DNA from 2 places in the Mycobacterium sp. DL440 genome. Region 1 is predicted to be linked to the other one. Evidence: predicted binding sites of a transcription regulator. Region 1 holds the regulator's gene; the other holds the start of a gene.

Region 1 (7,981 bases):
GCTGGTTGCGGGTGGATAGACGCATCGCGAGCCTCCGTCGATCAGTGGGTTTGGATCGACGTTAGTCGCTCATGGCCGGGGGTAGCATCCGTTACACAACTCAAAACGTCGATGACGCATTGTGGGAGAACCTCCGATTCCGGAGGTGCCGTAGGTGCAAATCCTCTCCGGGAAACTCTCAGGCCCAATACCGCAGTGCCGAGGCAACTCTGGAGAACAGCGTGCGTATCCGTCGCGCTTACCGAAGGGGAAAAGGCGCCATGCGCCGAAGCTCTCAGGTTTCAGGACAGAGCGGGGAGGTGTCACCAGACGACGCATCGCGTCACCGCGATGCGCGAAATTGGAGTCATCTCATGGCGGTCAGTGTGTTCGATCTGTTCTCGATCGGGATCGGTCCCTCGAGTTCACACACGGTTGGCCCGATGCGGGCGGCCGGCATGTTCGTCGACGAACTCGTCGGTCGCGGCGTGGTTGACCACGTCGCCGAGGTCAAGGTGGACCTGTTCGGTTCGCTGGCGGCGACGGGTGCCGGTCACGGCACGATGCCGGCCATTCTGCTGGGTCTGGAGGGCTACCGGCCCGAAACGGTCGAGACCGACGAGATGGAACGACGACTTGCGACCGTTCGCAGCCAGGGCAAGATCTCGTTGGCCGGCCGGAGCATCATCGCGCTGACCGAATCCGACATGCATCTGCAACCGGACCGTCGGCTCACCCAGCACCCGAACGCCATGACATTGACGGCATTCTCGTCCGGTGGTGACACGGTCCACCTCGAGACGTACTTCTCGGTCGGCGGCGGTTTCGTCGTCACCGAATCCGAGCCGGACCAGCGTGAGACGGGACGAGGCGCCGACGGGTCCTTCCGCACAGCCGCCGAGTTACTCGCCCTGACCGAGCGCGACGGACTGTCGGTGAGCCAGGTGATGATGCGCCACGAATGCGTGTCCCGTAGCGAAGTCGAGGTGCGGGACCGTCTCCTGCGCATCCGTGACGTCATGGTCTCGTGTCAGGCCCACGGGATGTCCCGGGATGGCTACCTGCCGGGCAACCTGAAGGTCCGCCGTCGGGCCAAGGACTGGTACGTCCGGCTCAATGCCGAAGACCCACAGCGTGATCCGTCCTTCGCCGAGGACTGGGTGAACCTGGTCGCGCTCGCGGTCAATGAGGAGAACGCATCGGGCGGCCGGATCGTGACCGCGCCCACCAACGGTGCGGCCGGGATCGTCCCGGCGGTCCTGCACTATGCGTTGCGTTACACCTCGGCCGGAATTGCGGATCCGGACGACACGACCGTCCGCTTCCTGCTCACCGCCGGTGCCATCGGTTCGCTGTACAAGGAGCGGGCCTCGATTTCGGGCGCCGAAGTCGGGTGTCAGGGTGAGGTCGGATCCGCAGCGTCGATGGCTGCCGGAGGCCTCGCCGAAATCCTGGGCGGCACACCGCAACAGGTCGAGAACGCTGCCGAGATCGCCATGGAACACAGCCTCGGTCTGACCTGCGATCCGATCGGCGGCCTGGTGCAGATCCCATGTATCGAACGCAACGCCATCTCGGCGGGTAAGGCGATCAACGCGGCCCGCATGGCACTGCGGGGCGATGGCACCCACCGGGTGAGCCTGGATCAGGTGATCGAGACGATGCGTGCCACCGGAATGGACATGAGCGCCAAGTACAAGGAGACATCCATGGGTGGCCTGGCGGTCAATGTTTCCGTCAACGTCGTCGAATGCTGACGGCGATGGCTACCGGGAAATTTCTCGGAATCCCGGGAACAAATCCGCCAAAACCCCCGTTGACCACACCGACAGCAAGTTGAGCGCGAGTGACTCAAGTCTGGGTTGACAATCTATGCCCTCCCGGAGCAAGCTTGAGCGCAGTCCGCTCAGACCCCTATCTCTATCAGGAGGCAACACCATGGCTCGTGCGGTCGGTATCGACCTCGGGACCACCAACTCATGCGTGGCGGTCCTGGAAGGCGGCGACCCCGTCGTCGTCGCAAACTCAGAGGGCTCCCGGACCACCCCGTCCGTCGTCGCATTCGCGCGCAACGGCGAGGTGCTGGTCGGTCAGCCCGCCAAGAACCAGGCAGTGACCAACGTCGACCGGACCATCCGTTCGGTCAAGCGCCATATGGGCACCGATTGGGCCGTCGAGATCGACGGCAAGAACTACACGGCGCAGGAGATCAGCGCACGTGTGCTGATGAAGCTGAAGCGTGATGCCGAGGCCTACCTCGGTGAGGACATCACCGACGCGGTCATCACCGTGCCGGCGTACTTCAACGACGCTCAGCGTCAGGCAACCAAGGAAGCCGGGCAGATCGCCGGCATGAACGTGCTGCGCATCGTCAACGAGCCGACCGCGGCCGCCCTGGCCTACGGCCTGGACAAGGGCAGCAAGGAACAGACCATCCTGGTCTTCGACCTCGGTGGCGGCACGTTCGACGTCTCGCTGCTGGAGATCGGCGACGGTGTCGTCGAGGTGCGTGCCACCTCCGGTGACAACCACCTCGGTGGCGACGACTGGGACGACCGGATCGTCGAGTGGCTGGTCGACAAGTTCAAGGCCACCAGCGGCATCGACCTGACCAAGGACAAGATGGCCATGCAGCGGCTGCGTGAGGCTGCCGAGAAGGCCAAGATCGAACTCAGCTCCTCGCAGAGCACCTCGATCAACCTGCCCTACATCACCGTCGACGCCGACAAGAACCCGCTGTTCCTCGACGAGCAGCTGACCCGCGCCGAGTTCCAGAAGATCACTCAGGATCTACTGGACCGCACCCGTCAGCCGTTCCAGTCGGTGATCAAGGACGCCGGCATCTCGGTCGGCGAGATCGACCACGTGGTGCTGGTGGGTGGCTCCACCCGCATGCCCGCCGTGACCGACCTGGTCAAGGAAATGACCGGCGGCAAGGAGCCCAACAAGGGCGTCAACCCCGACGAGGTTGTCGCGGTGGGTGCTGCGCTGCAGGCCGGTGTGCTCAAGGGCGAGGTGAAAGACGTTCTGCTGCTTGACGTCACCCCGCTGTCCCTCGGTATCGAAACCAAGGGTGGCGTGATGACCAAGCTCATCGAGCGCAACACCACCATCCCCACCAAGCGGTCGGAGACCTTCACCACCGCTGACGACAACCAGCCGTCGGTGCAGATCCAGGTCTTCCAGGGTGAGCGCGAAATCGCTTCGCACAACAAGCTGCTCGGCTCCTTCGAGCTGACCGGTATCCCGCCGGCCCCCCGCGGCGTGCCGCAGATCGAGGTCACCTTCGACATCGACGCGAACGGCATCGTGCACGTCACCGCCAAGGACAAGGGCACCGGCAAGGAAAACACGATCAAGATCCAGGAAGGCTCCGGCCTGTCCAAGGAAGAGATCGACCGGATGATCAAGGACGCCGAGGCGCACGCCGACGAGGACAAGAAGCGTCGCGAAGAGGCTGACGTCCGCAACCAGGCCGAGTCGCTGGTCTACCAGACGGAGAAGTTCGTCAAGGAACAGCGTGAGGCCGAGGGCGGGTCGAAGGTTCCCGAGGACACCTTGACCAAGGTCGACGGCGCGATCGCCGAGGCCAAGACGGCGCTGGAAGGCTCCGACATCTCCGCGATCAAGGACGCCATGGAGAAGCTCGGTGTCGAGTCGCAGGGTCTGGGCCAGGCGATCTACGAGGCCACCCAGGCTGAGCAGGCTGCCGGTGGACCCGATTCGGGTGCCGCCGCCGCGGACGACAACGTGGTGGACGCCGAGGTTGTCGACGATGATCAGGAGACCAAGTGACCGAGAACGATTCGCACGAGCCGGTGACCATCACCGACAAACGGCGCATCGATCCCGACACCGGTGAGGTTCGTGAGCAGGCGCCGGCCCCTGGTGGGCCGGCGCCCGCCGCCTCCGATGCCGGTGCGCCGGCGAGCGACAGCGACGAGGTTGCCGAGCTCAAGGCCACGCTGCAACGCGTGAAGGCCGAATACGACAACTACCGCAAGCGGGCCCTGCGTGATCAGCAGGTCACCGCCGACCGGGCCAAGGCCACCGTGATCACCCAGTTGCTGGGAGTGCTCGACGACCTGGACCGGGCCCGCAGCCACGGTGACCTGGAATCCGGGCCGCTCAAGTCGGTTGCCGACAAACTCGTCGGTGCCCTTGAAGGACAGGGCCTTTCCGGGTTCGGCGCCGAGGGAGACGAGTTCGACCCCTCGCTGCACGAAGCCGTACAGCACGAGGGCGAGGGCACCCACCCCGTCGTCGGGACCGTGATGCGCCGGGGATACCGGATCGGCGACCAGGTGGTCAGGCACGCCCTCGTCGGCGTGGTCGATACCGTGCCCGAGGCGGAAGCCGGCACTGATTCCCCGTCGGGGGCAGCGGATAACGCTGACACCGCCGGCGATCAGGCCGCAGAATCAGACAATTAGTCCAACCAACTAGAGAGAAGAGGTAAGGAGGTGGCGCATGGCCCAACGCGAGTGGGTCGAGAAGGACTTCTATAAAGAACTCGGCGTCTCCTCTGACGCCAGCGCCGACGAGATCAAGAAGGCCTACCGGAAACTGGCCTCCGAACTGCATCCCGACCGCAATCCCGATGCGGGAGCGGCCGAGCGGTTCAAGGCGGTTTCCGAGGCGAACAGTGTTCTCTCGGACCCCGCGAAGCGCAAGGAGTATGACGAGACCCGTCGGTTGTTCGCCGGGGGTGGACGTCGGTTCGACCAGGGCGGGAACTTCAGTGGCGGATTCGGTTCCGACGGAGCCGAATTCAACCTGGGGGACCTGTTCGACGCGGCCGGCCAGAGCGGCGGCGCCAACATCGGTGACCTTTTCGGCGGGCTGTTCGGGCGCGGTGCGCAACCACGCCCGAGCCGGCCCCGCCGGGGCAACGACCTGGAAACCGAAACCGAGCTGTCCTTCCTGGAAGCCACCAAGGGCGTGGCCATGCCGCTGCGGCTGACCAGCCCGGCACCGTGCACCAACTGCCATGGCAGCGGTGCGCGGCCGGGCACCAGCCCGAAGGTGTGCCCGAACTGCAACGGCTCCGGTGTGGTCAACCGCAACCAGGGGGCGTTCGGATTCTCCGAGCCCTGCACCGAATGCCGGGGCAGCGGCTCGATCATCGAGCACCCCTGCGCCGAATGTCAGGGCACCGGCGTCACCACCCGAACCCGCACGATCAACGTGCGGATCCCACCGGGCGTCCAGGACGGTCAGCGCATCCGGCTGGCCGGCCAGGGTGAGGCCGGGCTACGGGGTGCGCCCTCGGGCGACCTCTATGTCACCGTGCATGTGCGTCCGGACAAGGTGTTCGGGCGTGACGGCGACGACCTGACGGTCAGCGTTCCGGTCAGCTTCCACGAATTGGCGCTCGGGACAACGCTTTCCGTTCCCACCCTGGACGGCAAGGTCGGTGTGCGCGTGCCCAAGGGCACCTCCGACGGCCGGATCCTGCGGGTGCGCGGACGCGGGGTACCGAAACGCTCCGGCGGCCACGGTGACCTGCTGGTCACGGTGAAGGTTGCAGTGCCGCCGAACCTGGAAGGTGAAGCGGCAGAAGCGCTGGAGGCGTATGCGAAAGCCGAACGGGCCAGCGGATTCGATCCGCGGGCCGGATGGGCAGGCAACATATGAGCCAGCGCAAAGACGAAGCCCGCACGTTCTTGATCTCGGTGGCCGCCGAGCTGGCCGGTATGCACGCGCAGACCCTGCGCACATACGACCGGCTCGGCCTGGTCAGCCCGCAGCGCAGTTCCGGCGGCGGGCGCCGCTACTCCGAGCGTGACGTCGACCTGCTCCGTGAGGTGCAGCGGTTGTCACAGGACGAGGGCGTCAACCTGGCCGGGATCAAGCGCATCATCGAACTCACCAATCAGGTTGATGCACTGCGCACTCGGCTATCCGAGTTGAACCAACAGGTCGAGCAACTCAGTGCCAACCAGCGTCATGAGGTGTCGGTGGCGTCCAAAGCGGTGGTCCTGTGGCAGCCCGGAGCCGCCCGGCGGCGACATCTGCCGTAGGGCCGCCCGGCGGCGACATCTGCCGTAGAGCCGCCCGGCGGCGACATCTGCCGTAGGTGCGGCGCGCGTTAGCCGATATTGATCGAAAAGGTGGCCGTCTCCGGACTTCCGGGGGCGGCCATTTTGTAATTCCCGCGGCGTAGCGCGTCGGTCGGGGCGGCCATCGGCTCGATGCCCACCACGCTGTCGCTGAGCGGAGCGAAGAGTTGCGCAGCGCTGTAGCCCTGGCCGAAACTGACCTCCACCCGCTGCGCCCCGCCGGTCAGCGTGAACACCGCGCCTTCGCCGACATCGTCGAATCCGTCGTCGAGCTCGGTGCTGCCCAGGCGCTTCGCTCCTGCCGGCCACTCCTCGGATGCTTGGGTGGGAAGGCCTCGGTCATCCACGAGCAGATGCCGCATCGCGGGGGTCTGCAACTGCCAATCCTCGCGCGGCACACCGGGAATCGTCACGTAGGGGTGATAGCCGTAGCACAGCGGGACGTGTTGTCGAGCAGTTGGCGTCACGGTGGTGGCCACGGTGAGGGTCCGGTCGGCGAGCGTCACCGCCATCGTGAGGCGGTGGGGGAAGGGGAACGTCGCCAGCAGCCGTGGGTCGGTATCCCAGTCCAGCGATGCCACGAGCGTGTTCTCGGACTGCGCGCTCAACTGCCAGTCCGGGTTGGCGGCGAGCACACCGTGGATTGGCGCCCCGTGCGCGTCGCCCCGTACCCCGTTCGCCCCGGGGGTCACGTCCACCACCGTGTCCGCGACCCGGTATTCGTTGGCGCCCAGGCGATTTGCCCACGGATAGAGGATCGGGATGCCCATCGTCTTGCCGTCGGTGAGGTAGGCCTGCAACCCGCGCCGCTGGCCGAGGTATTCGACGCCGCCGTCGGCCAACGACGTACAGACCATCCCCGCGCCCGGAACGTAGGTGGCCGTCAGCGACGACGACGGGTCAGACAAGGTGACTGGTTGAACCTCGGCCATGGCGCCAGTCTGGCACCCTCAGCGCGTCAGCGGGTCGTGCTGGATGCGGTCGGCCGGCGCGCCTCGCTCGACCAGGGCGGCCTTGGTGGCAGTGACCATGTCCGGTCCACCGCAGACCAGGATCTGCCGATCGCCCCAATTGCCGAATTTCGTCACCACCTCCGCCAGCGTGCCGGTCTGGCGCACGTGTAGCCCTCGCGGCGGGCGGACATCGGGATACTGACCGGCCCAGGGGGGATCGGTGCTGTACTCGGATACCGGGGTCACTGACAGCCACGGATTTGTCGAGGCGATGTGCCACAGCGTTTTCAGGTCGTACAGGTCGCACGGATAGCGGCCACCGAAGAACAGGTGCACGCGGGGGTTCTCGCCGTGCAACGTCATGTCCATGATGATGTTGCGCAGGGGGGCCAGGCCCGTGCTGCCGGCCACCATCAGCACATCTTCGCCGTCGCGATCGACATGCAACCCGCCGTGCGGGCTGGACAGCCGCCAGCGGTCCCCGATCTTGGTCTCGGCGACGACGGCGGTGCTCACCATGCCGCCCGGGACAGACCGGATGTGGAACTCGATGGCTCCGGAGCGGTCGGAGGGAATGGCCGGGCTCAGGTAGCGCCACCGCCGCGGCCATTGGGGCACCTGGACGGTGACGTACTGGCCGGGGTGGTAGAACAGCGCCTGGTCGAGCTGCAGCCGGATCACCGAGACGTCGCGGGTGACCCGGTGGTGTTCGATGACGGTGCCGTCACAGTAGGCCGGGGATTCCTCGGCGTCGGCCGCGCCGCGCATCACGCCGATGATCAGGGCCACGGCATCGCGGGTAGCTTCGGCCAGGGCGTCATGCCAGTCGGACACGAGGTGGTCATGCAGCGCGTTGTACAGCGCATCGTGCATGGAGTCGTAATGGCTCTGCGTCACCCCATATTTGCGGTGGTCTCTGCCGAGCTGGGCCAGGAACGCCACCGGCTCCTCGGCGCGCTGGGCGATCAACTCTCCGAACAGCCAGGT
Region 2 (7,981 bases), 3.0 Mb from region 1:
GAACCACGGTGTTCGCCGACCGCAACAGGGTCAAGGACGGCGATGCCACCCAGCATCCAGAATTCGCCATCGCCCGTTGGGCCGTCGAGCACCTGAGCCCCCAGGATCGCGCCCACGCCACGGTGTACACCTCCGGTGAGCACTGCCCGATGTGCTCTGCCGCGCACGCCTGGGTCGGGCTGGGCCGGATCGTCTACGCCACCTCGTCGGAGCAGCTGGTGGGCTGGCTGTCCGAATGGGGTGTGCCGGCCGCTCCGGTCGCCGCACTGCCGATCACCACCGTGGCGCCCGGCCTCGAGGTGGACGGGCCGGCGACCGAACTGGCCGAGACCATGAAAGACCTGTACGCGGCGAAGTTTCGTGCCTGAGCCGGCGTGGATCGCGCATGCCATCTGGTGGCAGGTCTATCCACTGGGCTTTGTCGGTGCGTTTCCTGCGGACCAGGCGCCGTCAGCCGACGAACATCGGCTGCGCCGGATCGTCGGATGGCTGGATCACGCTGTACAACTGGGCGCGTCCGGCATCGCGCTCGGGCCGATCTTCGCGTCACGAACCCACGGCTACGACACCACCGACCACTTCCGCATCGACCCCCGCCTGGGTGACGAAAACGACTTCGATCACCTGGTGGCCGAGGCCCGACAGCGCGGGCTGCGCATCCTGCTCGACGGGGTGTTCAACCATGTGGGCACCGACTTCGACCGGTACCGACAGGTCGTCGACGGTGGCCCCGATCATCCTGCGTCCCGCTGGTTTCGGCGCAGCGGCAACGCCTCTCGGTTCGACACATTCGAAGGGCACGGTGAGCTGATCGCGCTCAACCACGATGAGCCCGAGGTGGTGGACTACACCGGCACCGTGCTGCGGCACTGGTTGAGCCGCGGCGCGGACGGTTGGCGACTCGACGCCGCCTACGCGGTGCCCGACCGTTTCTGGGCGCAGGTGTTGCCGTCGGTGCGCCGAGAGTTCCCCGACGCCTGGTTCGTCGGGGAGGTCATCCACGGCGACTATTCCGCGACGGTCCGCGCCGCCACTTTCGACTCGGCGACCCAGTACGAGTTGTGGAAGGCGATCTGGAGCAGCCTCAACGACGGCAACTTCCACGAACTGGACTGGGCGCTGAAGCGGCACAACGACTTTCTCGGCACGTTCGTACCGCTGACCTTCGTGGGCAACCATGACGTGACCCGGATCGCCAGTCAGTTGCAGAATGCCGCGCACCTCGAGCACGCGCTGGTACTGCTGCTGACGACGGGCGGAACCCCGAGCATCTACGCCGGCGACGAGTCGGGCTACCGCGGGATCAAGGAGGAGCGCCGCGGTGGCGACGATGCCGTGCGGCCGGAATTCACCACTGCACCAGATGATTCGGATGCACTGCGACTGCACCGGCACCTGATCGGATTACGCCGGCGCCATCCGTGGCTGCACACGGCGCGGACTGCGCCCCTACTGCTGACCAACACCGGCTACGTATACCGGACCGGCGCCGGCGCCGAGTCCCTGATCGTCGCACTCAACATCGACGACGCACCGCTGCCCTTGTCGCTACCGGACCTCGGGGTGCCGTCGGGCCGGGTGATCGCGGGTTCGGGCGCCCCACCGCAGGACGACATCAACCACACCGAGATTCCTCCGCACGGATGGCTGATCATTCAGCCGCACTGAGTATTTCGAGGGTCAGCGGATCCCCGAGACCGTCATAGAACTTGTCCAGCACAGTCTGGAAGTCGGCTCGCTCGGAGGGGTAGGCGGCCGCGGCGAACAGCGTCATGGACGAGCGGACCTTGAGGCAGTCCGGCCAGCCGAGGATCTGCTCGGCCGACCGCCCGTCGACCTGCGCAACCAGCCGAACACACTCCCACAGCCGTGGCCCCAGAACGTCGTGGGCCAGGTAGGCGCCGGCCTCCTGCAAGGACCCGATGCCGTAATGGTCGGCCGTCGAGGTACGACCGAGGCCCACCACACCGGCAACTCCGGTCTCGGCGCCGAGTTCCAATCGTTAGCCAACCGCGATAAGCGCGAGCGGTGTTGTTACGCGTGTGACTGATGTGGCACATGTTTGACTACCGAGGCAAGCGGCAAACTGCTTGGAACACGTGCAGAAAGGACGGTTGGTTGCCGTTATGAAGTTCCTCAACAAGATTCGCGGAGCGTGGACGCGCCGACTGGCAGCTGCGGCAATGGCAGCCGCTACCCTGCCCGCGCTGATCGGTTTCGCAGGAGGTTCGGCGACCGCTGGCGCATTCTCCCGGCCTGGTCTGCCGGTCGAATACCTCGACGTGTTCTCGCCGTCGATGAACCGTGACATCCGCGTCCAGTTCCAGGGCGGCGGACCGCACGCGGTCTACCTGCTTGACGGCCTGCGCGCCCAGGACGACTTCAACGGCTGGGATATCAACACCCCCGCTTTCGAGTGGTACAACGATTCCGGCCTGTCGGTGGTCATGCCGGTCGGCGGACAGTCCAGCTTCTACACCGACTGGTACCAGCCGTCGAAGGGCAACGGTCAGGACTACACCTACAAGTGGGAGACTTTCCTGACGAGCGAACTGCCGACCTGGCTGGCGGCCAACCGCGGCGTGTCGCAGACCGGCAACGCCGTCGTCGGAATCTCGATGGCGGGCAGCGCGGCGCTGACCTACGCGATCCATCACCCGCAGCAGTTCATCTATGCCGGAACGCTTTCGGGCTTCCTGAACCCGTCCGAGGGCTGGTGGCCGATGCTGATCGGTCTGGCGATGAACGACGCCGGCGGATACAACGCCGAGAGCATGTGGGGCCCGTCGACCGACCCGGCCTGGAAGCGCAATGACCCGATGGTCAACATCAACCAGTTGGTCGCCAACAACACCCGCATCTGGATCTACTGCGGCACCGGTACCCCGTCGGACCTCGACACCGGGACCAACGGCGGCAACCTGATGGCGGCCCAGTTCCTCGAAGGGCTGACGCTGCGCACCAACGTCACCTTCCGCGACAACTACATCGCCGCCGGCGGCACCAACGGGGTGTTCAACTTCCCGGCGAACGGCACCCACGCCTGGGGCTACTGGGGACAGCAGTTGCAGCAGATGAAGCCCGACATCCAGCGGGTGCTCGGCGCACAAGCCACCACCTAGAGATCCACCCACCCGGGGAGCCTGTCGTCACCCCAACGGCAGGCTCCCTGCCTTGTGCGCGGGGTACGTTGGTGACGATGGCTCAGTCCTCGTCCTCGTCGAGTTCTTCGCCGAACGCACGGATGCTCGGCGGGATTGCTGCCGCCGCGGTCTCTCTCGGCATCGCTCAACTCCTCAGCATTCCGTTTGGGGCACCGGCCGATCCGCGCAACGCTGTCGGATCGGCGATCGTGGACCTGACACCAGGTCCGGTCAAGGAATGGGTGATTCAAGCCCTGGGCAGCCTGGACAAGCTGTTCCTCGCCGTCGTCGTGCTGGTGGTGATCGCCACCACCGCCGCCCTCGCCGCGACATATGAAACCCGGCACCGCCCGACCGGCAGCGCGATCTTCGTCGCCGCCGGACTGATCGCTTGCGCGGCCGTGCTCTCGCGGCCCGGCGCAACAACGCTCGACGTCGTTCCCACGGTGGTGGGCACCGCATGTGGGGTGGCAGTACTGCGCCTGTTCGTACAGCGTCTCTGGACCACCCCGGATGACGATGCCGAGCGGGTCGACACCACCAGGCGGATGTGGTTGACCACCGCCGGCCTGCTCGGTTTCGGGGCGGCAACCGGACTTCTCGGTGTCGTTGTCGGCCGGGTGACCAGTTCGGTCGCGGCGGAACGCGACACGTCCGTGATACCTCGACCGCGCGTGCCGGCTCCCCCGATACCGTCCGAAGCCCAGCCGAAAAACGTTGCGTTGCCGAGTTTCATCACCGACGGCGCTGACTTCTACCGGGTGGACACCGCGCTCAGCGTTCCGCAGCTGAGTCGTGACACCTGGCGGCTGCGCATTCACGGCATGGTGGGCCGCGAGATCACCTACAGTTTCGACGATCTGGCCCAGTTCGAAGCCGTCGAGAAGGTCGTAACGCTGACCTGTGTATCGAATCCGGTTGGTGGCGACCTGATCTCGAATGGGTTGTGGACCGGGTATCGACTTACCGACCTGCTACGCGCGGCGGCCGTGGACCCGGGTGCGGACATGTTGTTGTCGACCTCAGTGGACGGATTCACCGTGGGCACCCCGGTCGACGCCCTCAACGATGGCCGCGACGCGATGCTGGCCATCGGCCTCAACGGGCAGCCGCTTCCCGTTGAGCACGGCTACCCGGCCAGGTTGGTGGTGGCCGGACTCTACGGCTACGTGTCGGCCACCAAGTGGGTCACCGACCTGGAATTGACCCGCTTCGACCGGGCCGAGGCGTACTGGACCAGACAGGGCTGGGCCGCGCGGGGCCCGATCAAGACCGAGTCGCGCATCGACGTACCGAAGCGAGGTCAGCGGGTGGCGGCGGGCCCGACCACGTTCGGTGGTGTGGCCTGGGCGCAGAATCGCGGCGTAAGGGGCGTCGAGGTCCGAATCGACGACGGCCCATGGCAACCCGCGCAGCTCGGCGCCGCTTATTCCGACCAGACGTGGCGGCTGTGGAGCTTGCCCTGGCAGGCGGCCGGCCCGGGCAACCACACCATCGCGGTGCGGGCCACCGACAACACCGGAGCGGTACAGACGTCAGACGAGGCCCCTACCGTGCCCGACGGCGCCACCGGTTGGCATTCGGTGAACTTCACCGTCGCCTGAGTCTGCGCCAGCTGAATGCCGCGATCACGACGCCGACCACCGCGGTGATCGGGCCGATGACCGACCAGGTGACGGTGTTGCTCATCGGACTGCCCTGCAACACACCGAATCCCTGCAGCGCCCAGATGAGGCCGAACAGCGCCACGATCCCACCGACCGCGAACGTCACGACGTATCCCCTGTTCATGGTTGGATGCTACGTCGCGCAGACGTCTTCCGTCACGGTCGCAGCACCAATTTCCCTCTGGTGTGGCGCTTTTCCAGCGCGGTGTACGCCGCCCGGACATCGTCGAGGGCGAACACTCCGGCAATTGGCACGTCAAGTTCCCCGTTGGCCGCGAGCTCCGCCAACTCTGTGATGATCGCGATGTCCGCCCCCTCGGCATTGCCGGCACCCTGCACACCGAATTCCTCGATGGCCGGGAAATCGATGATGGTGTCGACGCGTTCGGGAGCGACGCCCAACTCGTCGACGGCCAGCTTCACGTAGCCGCCGCCGAAGAAATCGAGGAAGGCGTCGACGCGACCCGACGGGGATGCTGCGCGGAGCCGGGCGGCCAGATCGTCGCCGTAATTGACCGGTATGGCGCCGTGCGCTGTCAGCCACTCATCGTTCGCGGATCCGGCGACACCGAGAACGGTGGCACCGGCGCGCCTGGCAAGCTGCACCGCGATGGCGCCGACACCACCGGCAGCCCCCGCGATCGCCACGGTGTCCCCGGGTTGTAGCCGCACGGCGCGCACCGCCGCGTAGGCGGTGGCACCCACCACATACAGCGATCCGGCGACCTCCCACGGCAAGGCGGGCGGTTTGAGGGCCAGCTGGGCAGCGGGCGCGGTCACGTATTCGGCATGGCTGGCGCGCTCGTCGGTGAATCCGAGCACCTCGTCACCGACGTCGAACCCACTCACTCCCGGTCCGAGCTCAGCCACCACGCCCGCGAGGTCGCTGCCCTGCCCTGAGGGAAAGGTGGCGGGGAACCGGTCGTGCAGCGCGCCACGACGGATCATCGCCTCGCCGGGGTTGATGCCCGCGGCACGCACTTCCACGAGTACCTCGCCTGCGGCCGGAACCGGCCGCGGCACGTCACGGACCTGCAGGACGTCGATCTCGCCGTATTCATCGAATTGCACTGCCTTGCTCATGATCGTTTCTCCTTCATCCGCACCTCCTACGACCGCGCCGGCCCCGAAAACATTCCAGCAGCGAGACTTGGCGCCGCCGCTATCCGGCGGCCTGCGGATACTCACCCGCGAAATCCACATCGTGATCAACAAACGCGCCGCCTAACTGTCGTTCACTTACGGCGAACTCCAACACCGGATGCACCGGGAACAAACCTGACCCCAGCAAGGTTGAGCGCATCAGACTGAACTTTGGAGGTTTTGATGCCTGAACCAATCGCAGTGCCCGTCCTGTTCTTGAGCGAGCCGATCGTGCTGCCCGGAATGGTGGTGCCCGTCGAACTCGACGATGCCGCCCGCACGGCGGTCGATGCCGCTCAGGCCAGCGAATCCGGCAAGCTGCTGATCGCGCCTCGCCTGGACGATCGCTATCCCACCCACGGGGTGATCGCATCGATCGTGCAAGTCGGGCGCATGCCCGGCGGCGCGGAAGCCGCCGTCGTCCGGGGTGAACGCCGCGCGCACATCGGTTCCGGAACCACCGGACCGGGCGCGGCCCTGTGGGTCGAGGTGGAAGAAGCCGCCGACACCGCAGATTCCACGACCGAGGAAACCAAGGCCCTGGCAGCCGAATACAAAAAGCTGCTGCTGGCCATGCTGCAGCGGCGCGAAGCCTGGCAGATCGTCGACGTGGTCAACAAGATCACCGACCCGTCCGCCCTGGCCGACACAGCCGGCTACGCCTCGTACCTGACCGACGTGCAGAGGCGTCAGCTCCTGGAGACCGAGGACACAGCGACGCGCCTGAGCAACCTCATCCAGTGGACCGGCGAGCACCTGGCCGAGGTCGAGGTCAACGACAAGATCGCCGATGACGTCCGAGCCGGGATGGACAAGCAGCAGAAGGAATTCCTGCTGCGCCAGCAACTGGCCGCCATCCGCAAGGAACTCGGCGAGGGCGAACCGGAGGGGTCCGATGATTACCGGGCGCGGGTCGAGGCCGCCGACTTGCCGGACAAGGTCCGCGAAGCCGCCCTGCGTGAGGTCGGCAAGCTGGAACGCTCCAGCGACCAGAGCCCCGAAGCCGGCTGGATCCGGACCTGGCTGGACACCGTGCTCGACCTGCCGTGGAACGTGCGGACCGAGGACTCGACCGACCTCAAGGGCGCTCGCGAAATTCTGGACGCCGACCACCACGGACTGGACGACGTCAAGGACCGCATCGTCGAATACCTGGCCGTCCGGGCCCGCCGCGCCCAGCGCGGCATGGCCGTCGTGGGCGGTCGCGGTTCGGGTGCCGTGATGGTGTTGGCCGGTCCGCCCGGGGTCGGCAAGACCTCGCTGGGCGAGTCCGTGGCCCGCGCATTGGGTCGCAAGTTCGTGCGCGTCGCCCTGGGCGGTGTGCGTGACGAGGCCGAGATCCGTGGCCACCGGCGTACCTACGTCGGCGCACTGCCGGGTCGCGTCGTGCGGGCCATCGGCGAAGCAGGTTCGATGAATCCCGTTGTGCTGCTGGACGAGATCGACAAGGTGGGCTCGGACTACCGGGGCGATCCGGCGGCCGCACTGCTGGAGGTGCTGGATCCCGCGCAGAACCACACGTTCCGCGACCATTACCTGGATCTCGACCTGGACCTGTCCGACGTGGTGTTCCTGGCGACGGCCAACGTCATCGAGAACATCCCGTCCGCTCTGCTGGACCGGATGGAACTGGTGCAGATCGACGGTTACACCGAGGACGACAAGGTCGCCATCGCCCGGGACTTCCTGCTGCCCCGGCAGGCCGAGCGTGCGGCGCTGACCGATTCCGAGGTGGCGGTGACGGACGCGGCGTTGCGCAAGATCGCTGCGGACTACACCCGCGAGCCAGGCGTTCGGCAGTTCGAGCGGTTGCTGGCCAAGGCGCTGCGCAAGGTCACGACGAAGCTGGCCGGTGCCGGTGCACCGATCACGATCGACGAGCCCGATCTCGTCGAGTACCTGGGTCGTCCACGGTTCACCCCCGAGTCCGACGAGCGCACCGCGGTGCCGGGTGTGGCGACCGGCCTGGCCGTCACGGGCCTGGGCGGCGATGTGCTCTACATCGAGGCCAACGGGAACGACGGCGAA

Evidence for each region. The regulator HspR, encoded in region 1, represses chaperone genes until heat shock. The targets are predictions, from matches to a motif close to ANNTGAGTNNNNNNNACTCANNT.
Region 2: a site for HspR is predicted at 6,102-6,124, ahead of lon (endopeptidase La). Genes of this name have one in related genera too.

Annotation. Positions count from the first base shown of each region.
Region 1 is NZ_CP050191.1:6,009,202-6,017,182, forward strand. It holds gene HBE63_RS29225 (molybdopterin-binding protein) at 1-25, opposite strand, end outside; glycine riboswitch at 200-300, shown strand; gene HBE63_RS29230 (L-serine ammonia-lyase) at 354-1,736, shown strand; gene dnaK (molecular chaperone DnaK) at 1,918-3,774, shown strand; gene grpE (nucleotide exchange factor GrpE) at 3,771-4,412, shown strand; gene dnaJ (molecular chaperone DnaJ) at 4,450-5,616, shown strand; gene HBE63_RS29250 (heat shock protein transcriptional repressor HspR) at 5,613-6,002, shown strand; gene HBE63_RS29255 (aldose 1-epimerase) at 6,071-6,973, opposite strand; gene HBE63_RS29260 (FAD-binding oxidoreductase) at 6,992-7,981, opposite strand, start outside.
Region 2 is NZ_CP050191.1:2,652,526-2,660,506, reverse strand. It holds gene HBE63_RS12885 (nucleoside deaminase) at 1-368, shown strand, start outside; gene HBE63_RS12880 (alpha-amylase family glycosyl hydrolase) at 361-1,668, shown strand; gene HBE63_RS12875 (DUF1810 family protein) at 1,652-1,999, opposite strand; gene HBE63_RS12870 (esterase family protein) at 2,127-3,122, shown strand; gene HBE63_RS12865 (molybdopterin-dependent oxidoreductase) at 3,200-4,747, shown strand; gene HBE63_RS12860 (hypothetical protein) at 4,734-4,934, opposite strand; gene HBE63_RS12855 (NADP-dependent oxidoreductase) at 4,967-5,893, opposite strand; gene lon (endopeptidase La) at 6,137-7,981, shown strand, end outside.